DNA from 2 places in the Hymenobacter sp. 5516J-16 genome. Region 2 is predicted to be linked to the other one. Evidence: riboswitches for the same ligand, from Rfam matches in the RefSeq annotation. Region 2 holds a riboswitch; the other holds the start of a gene.
What was found. Region 2 has a riboswitch for S-adenosylmethionine ahead of metH (methionine synthase). Riboswitches for the same ligand answer to the same signal wherever they lie in the genome.
Positions count from the first base shown of each region.

Region 1 (7,967 bases), 330 kb from region 2:
GCGCGGGGGTTACCGCGAAGTAGCGGGTAGCATTCAGGCGGCGCAGGTCACCGGTCAGGTCTTTCGTGGCAAAGCCGCCCTCGGTTTGGGTGGCCGTAAACGTAGTGGCCCGACTCAGACTGTTGATGTTTAAGGTTAAAGGCCGGTAGGCGGCACCCTGGGCATCAATGCGCCCCAGCGGGAAGGTTAGAGTAACGGCACCACTAGCCGGACGAGCCACGGGGCCATTTACAAAGCTGTTCTCAGAGCCGCCGGTGGGATTGTTAAGTAGCGTCAGCAGGTTTACCGCATCCGTTTGCAGCCGGCCGGCCGTGAGTTGCAGCACGTTGTTTACCGTAACGGGGGTAGCCAGCGTCACGCCCTCGGAGCTGGTGTTGTTGAGTTGCAGGGGTACATCGGCGGCCAGATACGTGCCCGTTGGCGTGCCGCTGGGCACTACGCCCCAGGCTACCCCGCTAATGCGTTGCGGCCGACTCCCGTTTAGCACCATCCGGACGGTACTGGTCCCGGTGGTTTGGGGAACGAAACGAAAAGCACCCTGCACTACTATGTCGCCGGCCACGCGCACTTCGCTCGTGGTAGAGGCAGTCAACACCGCGCCCGGACCGATGATTAGGTTGCCGCGTATGGTCAGGGGGTTAGCTCCGCTGCCAGTGAAGTTGGTAAAAGCCTGCCCAATTCGGTTCCGGAAAACGAGGTTAGGGTAGGTCCGGCCCGCAATGGAAGCTGTGTTACTGGGCTGAGTTTTGGGCCGAAACTCCCAGGTTCCGGCTTCCGTGCCCGCCACGGCGGCCAGGTTTTCCAGCAGGCCTACATGCGGCCGGTCGGTGTAGTGGCGGTAGGTGCCGCCATTGTAGAGGTAGAAATTCGGATTATCGCTCGGAATATCAATTCCGCCTCTGTCACTGGTATTCGTTACAACGCCCTTGTTGTAAATGGCCAAGGCAGTTTCAGCAGCGCTGTTACGAGTCAGGCGTAGGGGCACGGTGCTAGTATTCAGGGCTGATATTTCCAGCAGAATAGAGTCGCCGGTGGCCGGATTTATAGTCAGGGAGCGAACTTCAGCGGTAGGCGTGGTAGCCGGGGCTACGGCCCCGCCGGCATCAAGCACCACGGTGTAGCGGCCCGCAACCTTGTTGTGGTCCAGTAGCACTTCATCGTTGGTGGTGGGCACCGCATCAGCATCCCAGTTAGCCCGGTCAAACCAACTATTTGTGCCGGCGCCCCCATCCCAGCGGACTACGGGCGTAACGACAAAATTGCTGCTCGCGGAGGTGCCGCCGCCCGGACCCGGACTAATCACCGTTACGGGGTAAGTGCCGGCTACCTCCACGTCGGAGGCGGGAATAGCGGCCGTCAGTTGAGTGGCACTGTGCAAGGTAGTAGGCCGCTCAACGCCATTAAAGCGGATGGTGCTTCCATTAATAAAGCCGCTACCGGTAACAGTAAGGGTGAAGCCATTGCTGCCCGCCGCAATGCTAGCGGGACTGAGGCTCGTCAGAACTGGCGTGGGGTTCAGGGCGGAGGTAGCTTGCAGCTGGAAGTTGTCGAGGCGGAAGGTGCCGCTGCCGGAGGTGGCCCCGCTTACCAGCAGCCGCAGCACTAGCGTGTGCTTATAGTCCAGGTCGCTTACCCCAGACAAATCGAGTGTCCGTTCCGCAAAAGCCAGTTCCGGCACGGCCAGCGTGGTAGGAAAGTTTGTGAAGTTAGTGCCGCCGTCGGTGCTGTAGGCCACCGTAATGGTAGTAGCGCCGGTGCTGGAACGGTAGGGCTGCAGGTACAGCTTGTAACCGTAGTAGCTGCTTAAGTTACTACCGCCCAGCGCAAACTGGAAGTACCTGCTATTGGAGCCCGTGGAATTTGCCATCGACAACGCCGGGCCGCTCGAAGCGGCCGTAAAGGCACCAGCACCCGTAGCCGTACCCGGGCTAGTAGCAAACGCCTCCGTTGAAGAGGCCGCCGCCGTAACGCCCGCCGCCGTAACGGGCGTAAGCGCATCATACCGAGTACCCGAGTTAAAGTCGAAGCTGACAAGGGTACTGGTTGTCTGACCCTGAGTCAGCAAAGGCAACATCAGCAGAACAGCGCAGATAAGAAACAGATGAACACGCTTCGCGACGGCCATAAACACCATATTTGTACCTATTGAATGATTAATATTCCTGTTACTTTTTTAAAGTTTAACCAAAGATATATAAGAATATAAGTTACAGGGTACCCGGTAGTAATTCATCCGAGAGCTGCCCATAAAAGCATATCGCAAAAGCGGCCAACCTCAGCATACTGCCTGTACCGAATGGTCATAAAAAAACCTCTCCGTTGAATACAGAGAGGCTTTTTTGTTGCGAAGCGAAAAGATACCAGCGCTTATTCTTTTTCAAGGCGCAGCTCAGCACCCTCGGGGCTACGGAGCGTGAGCTTGTCGTCGGTGAGCGTTACTACGTCGAAGGTGTTGCTCTGGGCAGCTCCATCAGGCGTCATAGTGATTTTCTTACCGGCCTGGTCAAACTCATACTTGCCATTTACGGCACCAGCAGGAGAGGTCATGTTATACTGCTTGTTGGCAAAGAAGGTGATGCGCTCATCCTCCTGAGCATCCGTCTGTTTTACTTTGTCACCGCTGGCGCTCAGCTCTTTATCGGTTTTCCAAACTTTGCTTTCGGTGCCATACAGCATGTTCACGCCTTCTACTTTGCCTTCTTTGCTGCCGCAGGAAGCAGTGAAAAGTACCAGTAACATGAGCAGGCTAGCTAGGTAGCGCAAGGGAGCGGAATTAGTTTTCATGGGGCAGGGAGATAAGTTAAAATGAGGGAGAAATACCACCAAGCAGGACACTTGGTATTGCGCCTCTTACGGGGCAATTCCGCAAGATGTTCAGCCTAGAATTATGCGCATGCGCCGGATACAACTTATTGTTGGCCTTGGCGTAAGAGCCAAAACCGACGCCCTTTTCCTGCCCTGCAAGTCGGTCGTTTCTTCCACATTTACTTGCATTTACCACTATGGGACTGTTTGATTTCCTTTCCAACGACGGCGAAAAAAAACCCGTTGCTCCTGCTCCTAAACCTGCCGCTGGCGGCGCCACCGATTTCTTCGGCAACGCTAACCAGCCCGCTGCCCAGCCGGCAGCTGCTCAGGCCGACAAATACACGGTAGTAAGCGGCGATTCGCTTTCTAAAATTGCCAAGAACCACTACGGTGACGCCTCCAAGTGGCATCAGATATACGATGCCAATAAGGCAACCATCGGCGCCAATCCCGACCACATTGAGGTAGGCCAGGTGTTGACTTTACCTAAGATTTAAGCCTAGGCTATATCTAGAAATTATCCTAAAAAGCCACTCATAAACGAGTGGCTTTTTTTGTGGCCTACCCATGCTTTTTCGTACGAGTATGTTTGCGGTAACGGACAGGCGCATGCCAAATTTTTCCGATAACGTAGAGAGTTGTAGTTCTTGCAACTAGCTTTATGAGATAGAGCAACGGATACTTTGTGTTTGAAAATCAGCGGCTTGAATCGTCGTATTGGCTTTAGCACCTTCTAAGGGCTGTAGTCAGCCACCGCGGTAAAAAATTTTGCTACCCTATTGCATATATCAAAACCGCTGCTATACCTTTGCAATACCAACCCGGTACTCCCCCGCTCGCGGCGGGGTAGTTTTCATAAGATTTATACAGAAGCGGCGAGAGAACAGGCTCCCTGACCCGCTGGCAACCTTCGACCGCGCGAAAGGTGCCAATTCCTGCCCGACCAGCTTAGCTGGCGGGGCATATAACTCAGGAGTACCATGGAAAACACCCTCGCTTTCGCCCCTTTCTACCCCACTGCCTTGGTCGCTTTGTTGCGCCCTACCAGGTCGTGGGGTTTCTGTGTTTCGGTAGCTGCTCCAGCTTTCCGGCGAATGCGAATGCGCTGCTGTAGCGCGTGTTGTTGCTGTTGCTAGCCTGGCTCCCGGCTAGCTAATCCCTTCCTCTTTCTTGGCCTGATTCTGCGGTGACCCACAGTGGCACCCGAGGCCCGCCTGCATCCCCAATCAGCTTCAGAAGCACTTTCTGACTGGTTCCGGTGCGGCCCCCGCTGCGCCTCATCGTGGCTTTCTCTTCGCGTTTTCGCTCCCTCATTTCCTGTCCAAACGGTCTTTAACCCAGCCTTGCCATGTCCACGCAGAACCTCCACTTCGAGACCCTACAACTCCACGCCGGCCAGCAGCCCGACCCCGTAACTGGTTCCCGCGCCGTACCGCTCTACCAAACTACCAGCTACGTGTTCAAAAATGCCGAGCACGGGGCCAACCTGTTTGCCCTGAAGGAGTTCGGCAACATCTACACCCGCCTGATGAACCCCACCACCGACGTGTTCGAGCAGCGTGTGGCGGCTCTGGAGGGCGGAGTAGCAGCTCTGGCGGTTTCCTCGGGGCAGGCGGCGCAGTTCATTGCCCTCAACAACATTCTGCAGGCCGGCGACAATTTTGTGAGCACCACGCACCTGTATGGCGGCACCTACAACCAGTTCAAGGTAGCGTTTAAGCGCTTGGGTATTGAGGTGCGCTTCGCCGATGGCGACCAGCCGGAGAAGTTTGAGGCCCTGATAAACGAGAATACCAAGGCCATCTACCTGGAAACCATTGGCAATCCGAGCTTTAGCATCCCGGACTTTGAGCGCATTGCCGCCATTGCCGACAAGCACGATCTGCCCCTCATCGTGGACAATACGTTTGGTGCGGGCGGCTACCTGTTTCGGCCCCTGGAGCACGGCGCCCACATTGTGGTAGAATCGGCGACGAAGTGGATTGGCGGCCACGGCACCTCTATTGGGGGCGTGATTGTGGACGGCGGCACATATGACTTTGGCAATGGCAAGTTCCCGCAGTTTACGGAGCCTTCCGAGGGCTACCACGGGCTGGTGTTCAATGATGTATTCGGGAAAGGCGGGCCGTTTGGCAACATTGCCTTTATCATTCGGGCCCGGGTGGAAGGCCTACGCGACTTCGGTCCTTCCCAAAGCCCATTTAATGCCTGGCAGCTGATTCAGGGCCTGGAAACGCTGAGCCTGCGCGTAGACCGCACCGTAGAAAACGCCCTGCGCGTGGCTACCTGGCTGGAGCAGCACCCGCAGGTAGAAGCCGTGAACTACCCCGGCCTCAAGAGCAGCCCCTACCACACCCTGGCCCAGAAATACCTGAAGCGCGGCTACGGCGGGGTGCTCACCTTCGCCATCAAAGGCTCCAAGGAAACGGCCACGCAGTTTATTGATAATCTGAAACTGGTCAGCCACCTAGCCAACGTGGGCGACGCCAAAACGCTCATCATTCAGCCCTCGGCTACTACCCACCAGCAGCTTTCCGAAGAGGAGCAGCGCGCCGCCGGCGTGACGCCTACCCTCCTGCGTCTCTCGGTGGGCATTGAGCATTTTGATGATATCCGGGCCGACCTGGCCCAGGCCTTTGACGCGGTGCGCAATGTAGCCGCTCAGCCCACTGATGCGGCCGGTAGCACGCTGTTGCCGGAGCCAGAACTCGAACACGCCGCTACGCTGGAAGTCTAGCACTTGAGAGGGGTTGATGTCCGGCGGCAGGTGAGAGAGCCGCCGGGCAGCAGCTTCCAGCCACGCGGTAAGCGGGCCGGTGCCGACGTTTTTTGTGAGAGAGGAACCATCGGAACATACGCCGCCCGCACCTGGCCGGGGCGGAGCCGGGCAGAATCGGCTCCGCCTGCGGGCTAAGATATAATCGAATGAACCCGAATGCCGCGCGAAGTTTCCTTTCGCGCATGGTTAAACGCTCCTCGTTGCCCTGGCGCGCCCCTGGCAACTACCCGCGAAGCAGCTTCCGACTTCGCTTTCCTTTGAACCGCGCTCCTTATTCCATGTCTTCCGAAGAACCACACCTGTTCCGTCTGCCCCGGCCCCTGCGGCTGGAAAGCGGCGCTGCCCTACCCCGGGTGGAGGTTACCTACCATACCTACGGCCGCCTCAACGCGGCCCGCGACAATGTGGTGTGGGTGTGTCACGCCCTCACGGCCAATGCCGATGTGCTAAGCTGGTGGCCCGGTTTATTTGGCGCGGGTTGTCACTTCGATCCGGCCGACTGGTTTATTGTGTGTGCCAACGTGTTGGGCTCCTGCTACGGCACTACCGGCCCGCTTACCCCGGACCCGCTCACGGAGCACCTAGCCTACCAGCACTTCCCGCTCCTGACTATTCGGGATATGGTGGCTGCGCACGAGGCCCTGCGGGAACATTTGGCCCTGACGTCGGTGCACACCCTCATTGGCGGTTCGCTAGGGGGGCAGCAGGCGGTGGAGTGGGCCGTACAGCGGCCCGAGCTATTCGAGAACCTGGTGCTACTGGCTACCAGCGCCCGACATTCGGCCTGGGGCATTGCCTTCAATGAAGCCCAGCGCCTGGCCATTTTCGCCGACCCTACTTACGAAACGGCTACCCCCACGGGCGGCGCGACGGGCTTGCGCGCGGCCCGCGCCGTGGCCCTGCTCAGCTACCGCAGCCCCGATGCCTACGACCGTACCCAAACGGACCCCGACGAGAGCAAGCTCGACGACTACCTAGCCAGCTCCTACCAGCGCTACCAGGGCGACAAGCTGGTGGCCCGCTTTAATGCCTACAGCTACGTGACCCTGTCGCGGGCCATGGACAGCCACAACGTAGGGCGCCGACGCGGCGGCGTAGCGGCAGCGCTGGGCCGCATCCGGGCCCGCACGCTGGTGGTGGGCATCAGCTCCGACGTGCTGTTTCCGCCCCAGGAGCAGCAGTTGCTGGCCCGCCACATCCGGGGCGCCATGTACGCCGAAATGGATTCGCACTTCGGTCACGACGGCTTCCTGATTGAAACCGCCCAGATTACCCAATTCCTCGAACGATTCTACGTCCAGAGCTATGTCCACTAACGCTGCCTTCGCCGCCTCTGCTGCTTCCCTTGCTTCCACCGCCCAGCCTTGGCGAGTAGGCCTCATTGGGTTTGGGTGCGTGGGCCAAGGCCTTTTCGATATGCTGAATCAGCAGCCTGAGTCCGGTTTTAGCATTGCCCGCATTGTGGTGAAAACGCCCGGCAAGGTGCGGCCCCTACCCCCGAGCGGTTTAAGTACGACGTGCAAGCGGTGCTAGCAGACGATACCCTGGACGTGCTGGTGGAGGTAATTGACGATGCCGACGCGGCTTTTCAGCTAGTAGCCGAGGCCTTGCGCCGGGGCCGCCGGGTAGTCACGGCCAACAAAGCCATGCTGGCCCGCCACCTGCCTGAGCTCATCCGGTTGCAGCGCGAAGGCCGGGGCACCTTATTATATGAGGCCGCCGTGTGCGGCAGCATCCCCGTTATCCGGACACTGGACGCCTATTTCAGCACCGAGCCGCTGCGCCGCCTCACGGGCATCCTCAACGGCTCCTCCAACTACGTGCTTACGCGCATGGGCGAGGACGGCTCCTACTACTCCCCGGCCCTGGCCGAAGCGCAGGCCCTGGGCTTTGCCGAAACCGACCCTACCCTCGACATGGGCGCGTTCGACCCGCGCTCCAAGGCCGTGCTGCTGGCCGCCCACGCCTACGGGGCTTTTCTGCAGCCAGAGCAGGTGCTCAACCTCGGCATTGAAGGAATTAGCGCCGTAGATGTTGCGTTTGCCGCCAGTCAGGGCCAGAAAATTAAGGTAGTGGCCGGCCTGCAGCGCCTGCCCGACGGGCGCGTAACGGTGCTCGTGACGCCCCAACTCATCGGCCCCGAGTCGCCACTGTACACCGTGGATCAGGAGTTTAACGGCGTAGTCATTGAGGCCGATTTTGCTGGTGAGCAGTTCCTGCGCGGACGCGGCGCAGGCGGGCACCCCACCGGCTCGGCCGTCCTCGCCGATTTGGCTGCCTTGCGCCAGGGCTTTGCCTACCAGTACGCCAAAGCCGCCGCGGCCCCTACCTACGCCTCCGACCTGGAAATAGAAATCTACCTGCGCACCGACGAGGACCG
Region 1 is NZ_CP095058.1:1,781,640-1,789,606, forward strand. Features, by position in the region: gene MUN84_RS08795 (T9SS type A sorting domain-containing protein) at 1-2,074, opposite strand, end outside; gene MUN84_RS08800 (lipocalin family protein) at 2,368-2,784, opposite strand; gene MUN84_RS08805 (LysM peptidoglycan-binding domain-containing protein) at 3,003-3,305, shown strand; SAM riboswitch class I at 3,668-3,779, shown strand; gene MUN84_RS08810 (O-acetylhomoserine aminocarboxypropyltransferase/cysteine synthase family protein) at 4,157-5,545, shown strand; gene metX (homoserine O-acetyltransferase MetX) at 5,866-6,903, shown strand; gene MUN84_RS08820 (hypothetical protein) at 6,893-7,120, shown strand; gene MUN84_RS08825 (homoserine dehydrogenase) at 7,114-7,967, shown strand, end outside.
Region 1: another riboswitch for S-adenosylmethionine. It lies ahead of MUN84_RS08810 (O-acetylhomoserine aminocarboxypropyltransferase/cysteine synthase family protein); the one in region 2 lies ahead of metH (methionine synthase).

Region 2 (7,967 bases):
CAAACCATCGTTTTCCGCCAGGATGCTTTTCAGCAACGGATCCTGTATTTCTGGTTTCGCGGGATTCAGAACGCCTTCCTCCAGAACTTCTTCGTCGGGCATAAGGGAGAGGTAAGATTATGAAACGGTGGAATGGTAAGCTCGTGAGCTAGTGGTTTTTCTGGGCTAACGGCGTGTGCTGCGCCACTGACACTGCCTAGGTTCGTGGCACGGAAAACTCAACTGTTCAACCGCTTACGGTTTCACCTCCTCCGGCTCGCGGGCCTCCAGCTGGTTGGGTTCGATGCGGTGCCAGCCGGGCACGTCGGCCATGCCCACGTACCCAATTTCTTCCTGGGCCAGCGGATGGGAATAGTAGGCCTCGGCCAGCTCAGCCAGCAATTCCTCAAAGAACCGGTCGATGGGCAGGTGCTGCCAATTTTCGCCGGGAGCAGTGCCGTTAGCCACGGCCGCCACAACCTGATCTTGCTGAGGTTCAGACAGGTGCCCGAAAGGCCGTTGAAACAGAACCTGAGCCGCCTGATTGATGCCCCCAGGCCCAGACGGTAGGCTTCCCGGTCGGGCGGCATGGCATCGTAGCGCCAGCCATCGGAGTCGCCCTGGGCCAAGCGCTTGTCTACCACCGGGGCTAGTTCAATAGGCTCGGGGCGCTCCGGCTGAGGATAAATGCGCGCCGCTACCGCCCGCAGGAGCTCGTACGTAGCCTCATCAAAAAACTGGGGCGTGTATTCGGAGGTATCCAGGCGGGGCAGCAGGGCGGCGCGGGTAGCTTCCGTCACGAGGTCGGTCTGGAGCAGGGCACGCACGGTGCCATCGGGGTAGTGAGGGGAAGCCATTCGGGTCGGAAATCAGCCGGTGAGCAAGAAGAACGTAGCCCTACCTGACGAGCTAGGTTGGCGCAAGGTTTCTACTCAACAATAAAAGCTCCTCTTTGACTTAAAAATGAGATGCTTTTGCGCGTAAGGCCCGTTTGCCGCCAACCCGTTAGGCCCACCAAGCCTCGCCCAACAAGCCGGCAAGGCTACCATGCGGCTGTTGACAGGCGTTACTGGTCGCTGCTCATTTTACCACCCGTGACGTGCACCAAGGAGCCAGTCATGAACGAGCCGTCCTGGGAGGCCAGCAGCACGTAGGCGGGAGCCAGCTCTTCGGGCTGACCGGGCGGGCTAGGGCTACCTCGTAGCCGAACTTTTCAATTTCTTCCTGCGGCATGGTGCCGGGGATGTTGGGCGTCCAGACCGGGCCGGGCACCACGCAGTTTACCCGAATGCCTTTCTCGCCGAGGTAGGTTGCCAGGCTTTTGGTAAGGGCATGAATGGCCGATTTGGTACAGGCGTAATCCACCAGAATCGGGATGCCAGTAAGCCCCACAATGCTGCCGGTGTTGATGATGCAGTCGTGCTGCTTAAGGTGGGGTATAGCGGCCTGCGCCATCCAGATGTAGCCCAGAATGTTGGTATCGAAGGTGCGCCGGATTTGCTCTTCGGATATATCCTCGAACTTCTCGGCGCTCATCTGAAAGGCCGCATTGTTGACCAGGATGTTCAGGCCGCCCAGCTCTTTGCGGGTCAGGCGCACGGCCTGCTTGCACTGCTCTGGGTCGCGCACATCTAGCTGTAGCAGCAGGCACTGGCGGTGTTGCGCTTCCACGAGGCGCTTGGTTTCTTCGGCGTCCAGGGTGTTTTCGTTGTAGAGCACCGCTACGTGGGCGCCTTCCATGGCAAAGGCCACGGCCACGGCCCGCCCGATGCCGGAATCAGCGCCGGTCACCAGCGCAATCTTGTCTTGAAGCTTGCCCGCGGCCCGGTAGGTAGAGAAATCCATGGCCGGCTGCAGCTTCATATCGGCTTGCCGGGCAGGGTAGGGCAGCTTCTGCGCGTGCGCCTTCATTTCCTGGGCCGTCGGCCGCTTCACGGGTTGGGGTGCTTCGGTAGCGGCGGCCGCTTTCGTGGCGGCGGGCGTGGCAGCCGACTTTTTACCCGGAGCGGCCTTAGCAGCCGACGGAGCGGGAGTAGATGAGGCAGAAGTTTTCTTGGCAGCCATTTGGGTAGCAAAGTATAGTTGAGGTTTCTGCTTACGCAGATTCCGACCTCAACAGCTAACCGGTATGCCCTTGGTTGGAACAGTCGTTCTGGCGGGGCCTCACCCCCAGCCCCCTCTCCTCAGGAGAAGGGAAGCCACGGCGGTAAGCGGTAATAAGTGACACGTTAGCAAGAAATCGGGGCAATAGCGGCTGGAAAGCTAGGTTAAGCAGTTCCGGACAGCCGGGCCTACAGTGCGTTGAGCCCAAAACCGAAAACCCGCTCCGCCTCCAGTGTTATCCTGCGCTTGCCAAGGACCTTATCACGTAGGAACAGGGCGTTGTTACGTCAATCATTTGCGCGCTGCTCAGGATGACACTGAAGGCAAACCGGAATGGGCCGAGGCTAATTGCTCAAATAAAAACCCGCCCCTGCTTGCGCCGAGACGGGTTTTATATAGCAGATTACGAGCAGGTTAGTGCTTAGTTATTCTGGTAATCAACGGGCTCTTTCACGTCCGCGCCCTGGTCTTGGAGGGCGGGGTAGTCGATGTAGCCCTTATCGCCGGGCACGTAGAAGGTGCTGGGGTCAGGGGTGTTGAGGGCCGCCCCAACGCGGAAGCGCTCCACCAGGTCGGGGTTGGCAATGAAGGGTACTCCGAAGGCAATTAGGTCGGCCTCGTTGTTAGCCAGGGCCTTGTCGGCGGTGTCGTGGGTGTAGCCACCGTTGAGGATGAAGGTGCCGTTGAAAATCTGGCGTAGGTGCGCGGCTACGGCCGGAGTGCCGGGCTTGGCTGCCATCGGGTGACCAGGCAGGGCCTCAATGACGTGCAGGTAGGCCAGGTTGAACTGGTTGAGCTGCTCGGTTACGTAGCTAAAAGTGCGTACTGGGTCCGAGTCGTGGATGCTGGCGCTGCCCTGGGGCGAGAGGCGGATGCCCACCCGGTCGGCGCCCAGTTCGTCGACTACCGCTTGCACTACTTCCAGCACGAAACGGGTGCGGTTTTCCAAGCTGCCGCCGTACTCGTCGGTGCGCTGGTTGGAGCCGTCCTGGATGAACTGGTCGAGCAGGTAGCCGTTGGCGCCGTGAATTTCAGCCCCGTCGAAGCCGGCCAGCTTGGCGTTGCGGGCTGCTTGGCGAAACTGGTCGATTACCCCCGGAATTTCGCTGAGCTCTAGGGCGCGCGGCGTGGGCACATCCTCGAAACCCTGGCCGGTAAAGGCTTTTGCGCCTTCCGGCTTGATGGCCGAGGGAGCTACCGGCAGCTCACCCTTATGGAAGAAGGGGTGCGACACCCGGCCTACGTGCCAGAGCTGGATGAAAATGCGCCCCCGGCGGCGTGCACGGCGTCGGTTACTTTCTTCCAGCCCGCTACCTGCTCCTCGGAGTAAATACCGGGCGTGTTGATGTAGCCCACGCCCTGGGGCGACACCTGCGAGCCTTCCGAAATGATGAGGCCAGCCGTAGCCCGCTGCACGTAATAGGTCACAACGGAGTCGGTGGGCACGTTGCCTTCGTTGGTGGCCCGGCTGCGCGTCATGGGCGCCATGGCAAAGCGGTTGGGCAGGGAAAGCGCGCCCACTTGCACGGGCGTGAAAAGATTGGTGGTTTGGCTCATGATGAAGTCGATGGTTGAGAAACAATGACGTACCGTTTCAGCACCCATCAACTAATGTCTATACACCAATGTTTTCACCGTCCTGACAAAAAGCAAAAACTGTCCTTCCAATGTGGAAGGAAGAATCTGAGTTTCGCCTCTGAATTCCCAGGCTCCTCGTTCCACTTGCAAGGATAGTTCTATAGGGCGTTACTGCTCAACCTATTGCACCACTACCTCCACGCGCCGGTTGCGGGGCGCTGCTGCGGGTCGCGGTTATTGGCCACTGGCCGTGTGCCGCCGTAGCCGCGGGCCGTAAGCCGCACCGGGTCGATGCCCTGCTGCACGAGGTACTGCCGCACCACCCGGGCCCGCTGCTCGGAGAGGCGCAGGTTCAGGGCGGCTTCGCCTACGTTATCGGTGTGGCCGGCTATTTCCAGCTGCATGGTGGGCTGGGCGCGCAGCGTGCGAGCCAGGGCATTCAGGGTAGGGCGCGAGCCGGGCAGCAAAGCCGCCGTGCTCTGGGTAAAGTAGAGGTTGGGCAGCGTTACGGCCGCGCCTTTGCTCAGCGCCGTTAGGTCGGGTAGCTGGGCGGTGGCGGTGTCGGCTTTTGCGGGCGCTGCTCTGGTCACTACCGGCACCACGGCTGATTTAGGTTTGGCCGCAGCTACGGGCGCTGGGCTGCTAGCTGCGCGGGCCGGCTTTGCAATCGGCTTCGGCTTGCCGCCGGAAGCAGCCGCCGGAACGGAGGCCGCGGCCTTGGGCTGGGGCGGCGTAGCCTCCACGAGAAGTAAAATATTGGTGGGCAGAGTGGAGTACAGATTAGCCGCTGGAATGGGCTGCGGTTCGTTGAACGTGTTGAAATCGGGTAGCTGCCAGGCTAGTAGTGCCCGCGAGTCCCGGTCGCTCTGGTAGTATTCCACCCGCAAGGCGTAGTAGCTCCCAGCTTTCATTTTCAGGTGGGTTGTGGAAACCGTTACGGGCTGATCGTGCCAGGAATCCAGCACTTTCTTCCCGCCGATCCAGACGCGCATCCCGTCGTCGGTAGCAATCTGGAAGGTGTACACCCCCGTTACCGGGGCATATACGTGGCCTGCCCAACGCACCGAGAAGTACTCGCCCGGCACGCCCGGTCCCGGCGACACAAAGTGGTTGCCGCTGGGCCCAACAGTCCAATTGAAGTCGATTGCTGCATCGGTGCGAGTCAGCACTAGCTTCTCAAACTTTTTACCCTCGTAGTACTGTCCACGCAAGCCCGAGCCGGCCTGGTGTTGAGCCAGCGTCCAGCTGCTCAGCAGGCATAAGCAGCCCGCTAACAATTTCTGACACAGAGAGGATAGCATCATAGTCGCAGACATCTAACGTATTGACCACAAAATGAACAAAATGCCAGGCCGCACGAACTTTATTCAATGAGCAGGCCCATTCCGTACAACGAACCATTCAGCTAAGCCTATATACTTCTGCGAAGCAAACCGTGCAGCAAGCCACCAACTTGCTGTTGCTACCCGCCTGTAGAAACGCGACACTCCACGTCGTGTCGGTGAGCAGTAAGCATTGGACGATGTGAGTTAAACAACTTCAGCAACGACTGAGACGCGAAGCGTCGCGTCTTCTGCAGGCGTGCAGCCTGAAAGCGAATGCCTCTACCTCCCTCCCAAAACTTCCCGGATTGAATTTCGAAGATTCCAGTTGTATCTTCGCCCTGTTACTTATCCAGAAAGACCGAGGGATTGGGCCCAACGACGTCTTAGCAACCTGAAATAAAACAAGGTGCTAATTCCCTTTCCAGGCCGCTTGGGCGGTTTGGAAGAAGATAAGAACAGGACTCGCGCCCCCACGCGGCTCTTTCTGGATAGGCACTTTTTTGCTGCCGATTTTCTTAGAAGAGCCGATATGTCGACGACCCTCCACCGCCCCCACTCCCGCTGCACGACATCCTGGCCCAGCGCGTCCTGATTCTGGACGGCGCCATGGGCACCATGATTCAGCGTCACAAGCTGGAAGAGGCTGATTTCCGGGGCACCCGCTTCGCGAATCATCCCAAACCCCTGCGCGGCAACAACGACCTGCTCAGCCTCACCCGCCCCGACATCATCAGGGGCATTCACGCCGATTACTTTGCGGCCGGGGCCGACATGGTGGAAACCAACACGTTCAGCGGCACCACCATCGCCCAGGCCGACTACGGCCTGGAGGACATCGTGTATGAGTTGAACTATGAGTCGGCGCGCATAGCCCGGGAGGTAGCCGACGAATTTACAGCTCAGAACCCCGCCAAACCTCGCTTCGTGGCCGGCGCCATCGGGCCCACCAACCGCACTGCCTCCCTGTCACCCGACGTAAACCGTCCCGGCTTCCGGGCCGTGACCTTCGATGAGCTGGCTACCGCCTACCATGAGCAAGTGCGCGGCCTCGTGGAAGGCGGCTCCGACGCCCTGCTCATTGAAACCATCTTCGACACCCTGAACGCCAAGGCGGCGCTGTACGCGGTGCAGAAGTTCTTCGACGAAGGTGGCCGGGTAGTGCCCATCATGATTTCCGGTACCATCACCGACGCTTCCGGCCGCACCCTTTCTGGCCAGACGGTGGAGGCTTTCTGGAACTCCATTCGCCACTTGCCTCTGCTGAGCGTGGGTTTGAACTGCGCCCTCGGCGCCGACCAGCTGCAGGTGTACATCAAGGAGCTGAGCCGCATTGCCGACGTGCACATTTCCGCCTACCCCAACGCTGGCCTCCCGAATGCCTTCGGCGGCTACGACGAGTCGGCCCAGGAATTTGCGGGCGTGGTGGAAAACTACCTCAAGGAAGGCCTCGTGACGGTGGTAGGTGGATGTTGCGGCACCACGCCCCAGCACATCGGCGAGCTAAGCAAGCTGGCGGAGCGGTACGAACCGCGGAGGTTGGCCTCACCCCAACCCCTCCCCGGTGGGGAGGAGCTTAGATTAGCTTCTGCTGATAGGATAACCAACATGTCTGGCACCCCTCCCCACCGGGGAGGGGCCGGGGTGGGGTAACCCGCCTCGCCGGCCTCGAACCGTTCAACATCACCCCCGACAGCCTGTTTGTGAACGTGGGCGAGCGGTGCAACGTGACCGGCTCCCGCGCCTTTGCCCGCCTTATCCGGACCGGTAACTACGAGGCCGCCCTGCAAGTAGCCCGCGACCAGGTGGAAGGCGGTGCCCAGGTCATCGACGTGAACATGGACGAAGGCATGCTCGACTCGGAGCAGGCCATGACCACCTTCCTGCACCTAATTGCCTCGGAGCCCGACATTTCGCGGGTGCCGATTATGCTGGACTCTTCGAAGTGGAGCGTGCTGGAAGCCGGCCTTAAGTGTGTGCAAGGCAAGAGCATCGTCAACTCCATTTCCTTGAAAGAAGGCGAGGAAACCTTCAAGGAGCGGGCCCGCACCGTGCGAGCTTACGGCGCCGCCATGGTGGTCATGGCCTTCGATGAGAACGGCCAGGCCGATACCCTGGAAAAGCGCATCGACATCTGCCGGCGCAGCTACGATATTCTGGTAAATGAAGTCGGCTTCCCGGCCGAGGACATCATCTTCGACCCCAACATCCTGACGGTGGGCACCGGCATGGAGGAGCACCGCAACTACGCCCTAGACTTCATCGAGGCCGTGCGGTGGATCAAGCAGAACCTGCCCGGCGCCCTCACCAGCGGCGGCGTCAGCAACATCAGCTTCTCCTTCCGCGGCAACGATGTAGTGCGCGAGGCCATGCATTCGGCCTTCCTCTACCACGCCATCCGGGCCGGCTTGGATATGGGCATTGTGAACCCCAGCCAGCTGGCCGTGTACGACGAAGTGCCGAAGGACCTGCTGGAATTGGTGGAAGACGTGCTCCTGAACCGTCGCCCCGACGCCACCGAGCGCCTCGTAGACTTCGCCGACACGGTAAAGCAGAAGGACAAAACGGAGGTAGTAGCCGACGCCTGGCGTAGCCTGCCCGTAGCCGAGCGCCTGCAGCACGCCCTGGTAAAAGGTATTACGGAGTTTATTGACGAGGACACCGAGCAGGTGCGCCAGCAAGTAGCCAGGCCACTGGAGGTGATTGAAGGCCCGCTGATGGCCGGCATGAACGTAGTGGGTGACTTGTTTGGCGCGGGCAAAATGTTCCTGCCCCAGGTCGTGAAATCGGCACGCGTGATGAAGAAAGCCGTGGCCTACCTGGAGCCCTACCTACTGGCCGACAAGCAAAGCGGCGACCGGCAAACGGCCGGTAAAATATTGCTGGCCACAGTGAAAGGCGACGTGCACGACATCGGCAAGAACATCGTGGGTGTAGTGCTGGCCTGCAATAACTTCGACATCGTGGACCTGGGCGTGATGGTGC
Region 2 is NZ_CP095058.1:2,109,841-2,117,807, forward strand. Features, by position in the region: partial or broken gene MUN84_RS10500 (GMC family oxidoreductase) at 1-102, opposite strand, end outside; gene MUN84_RS10505 (gluconate 2-dehydrogenase subunit 3 family protein) at 235-585, opposite strand; partial or broken gene MUN84_RS10510 (SDR family oxidoreductase) at 1,046-1,890, opposite strand; partial or broken gene MUN84_RS10515 (alkene reductase) at 2,504-3,687, opposite strand; gene MUN84_RS10520 (OmpA family protein) at 3,852-4,964, opposite strand; SAM riboswitch class I at 5,328-5,441, shown strand; partial or broken gene metH (methionine synthase) at 5,592-7,967, shown strand, end outside.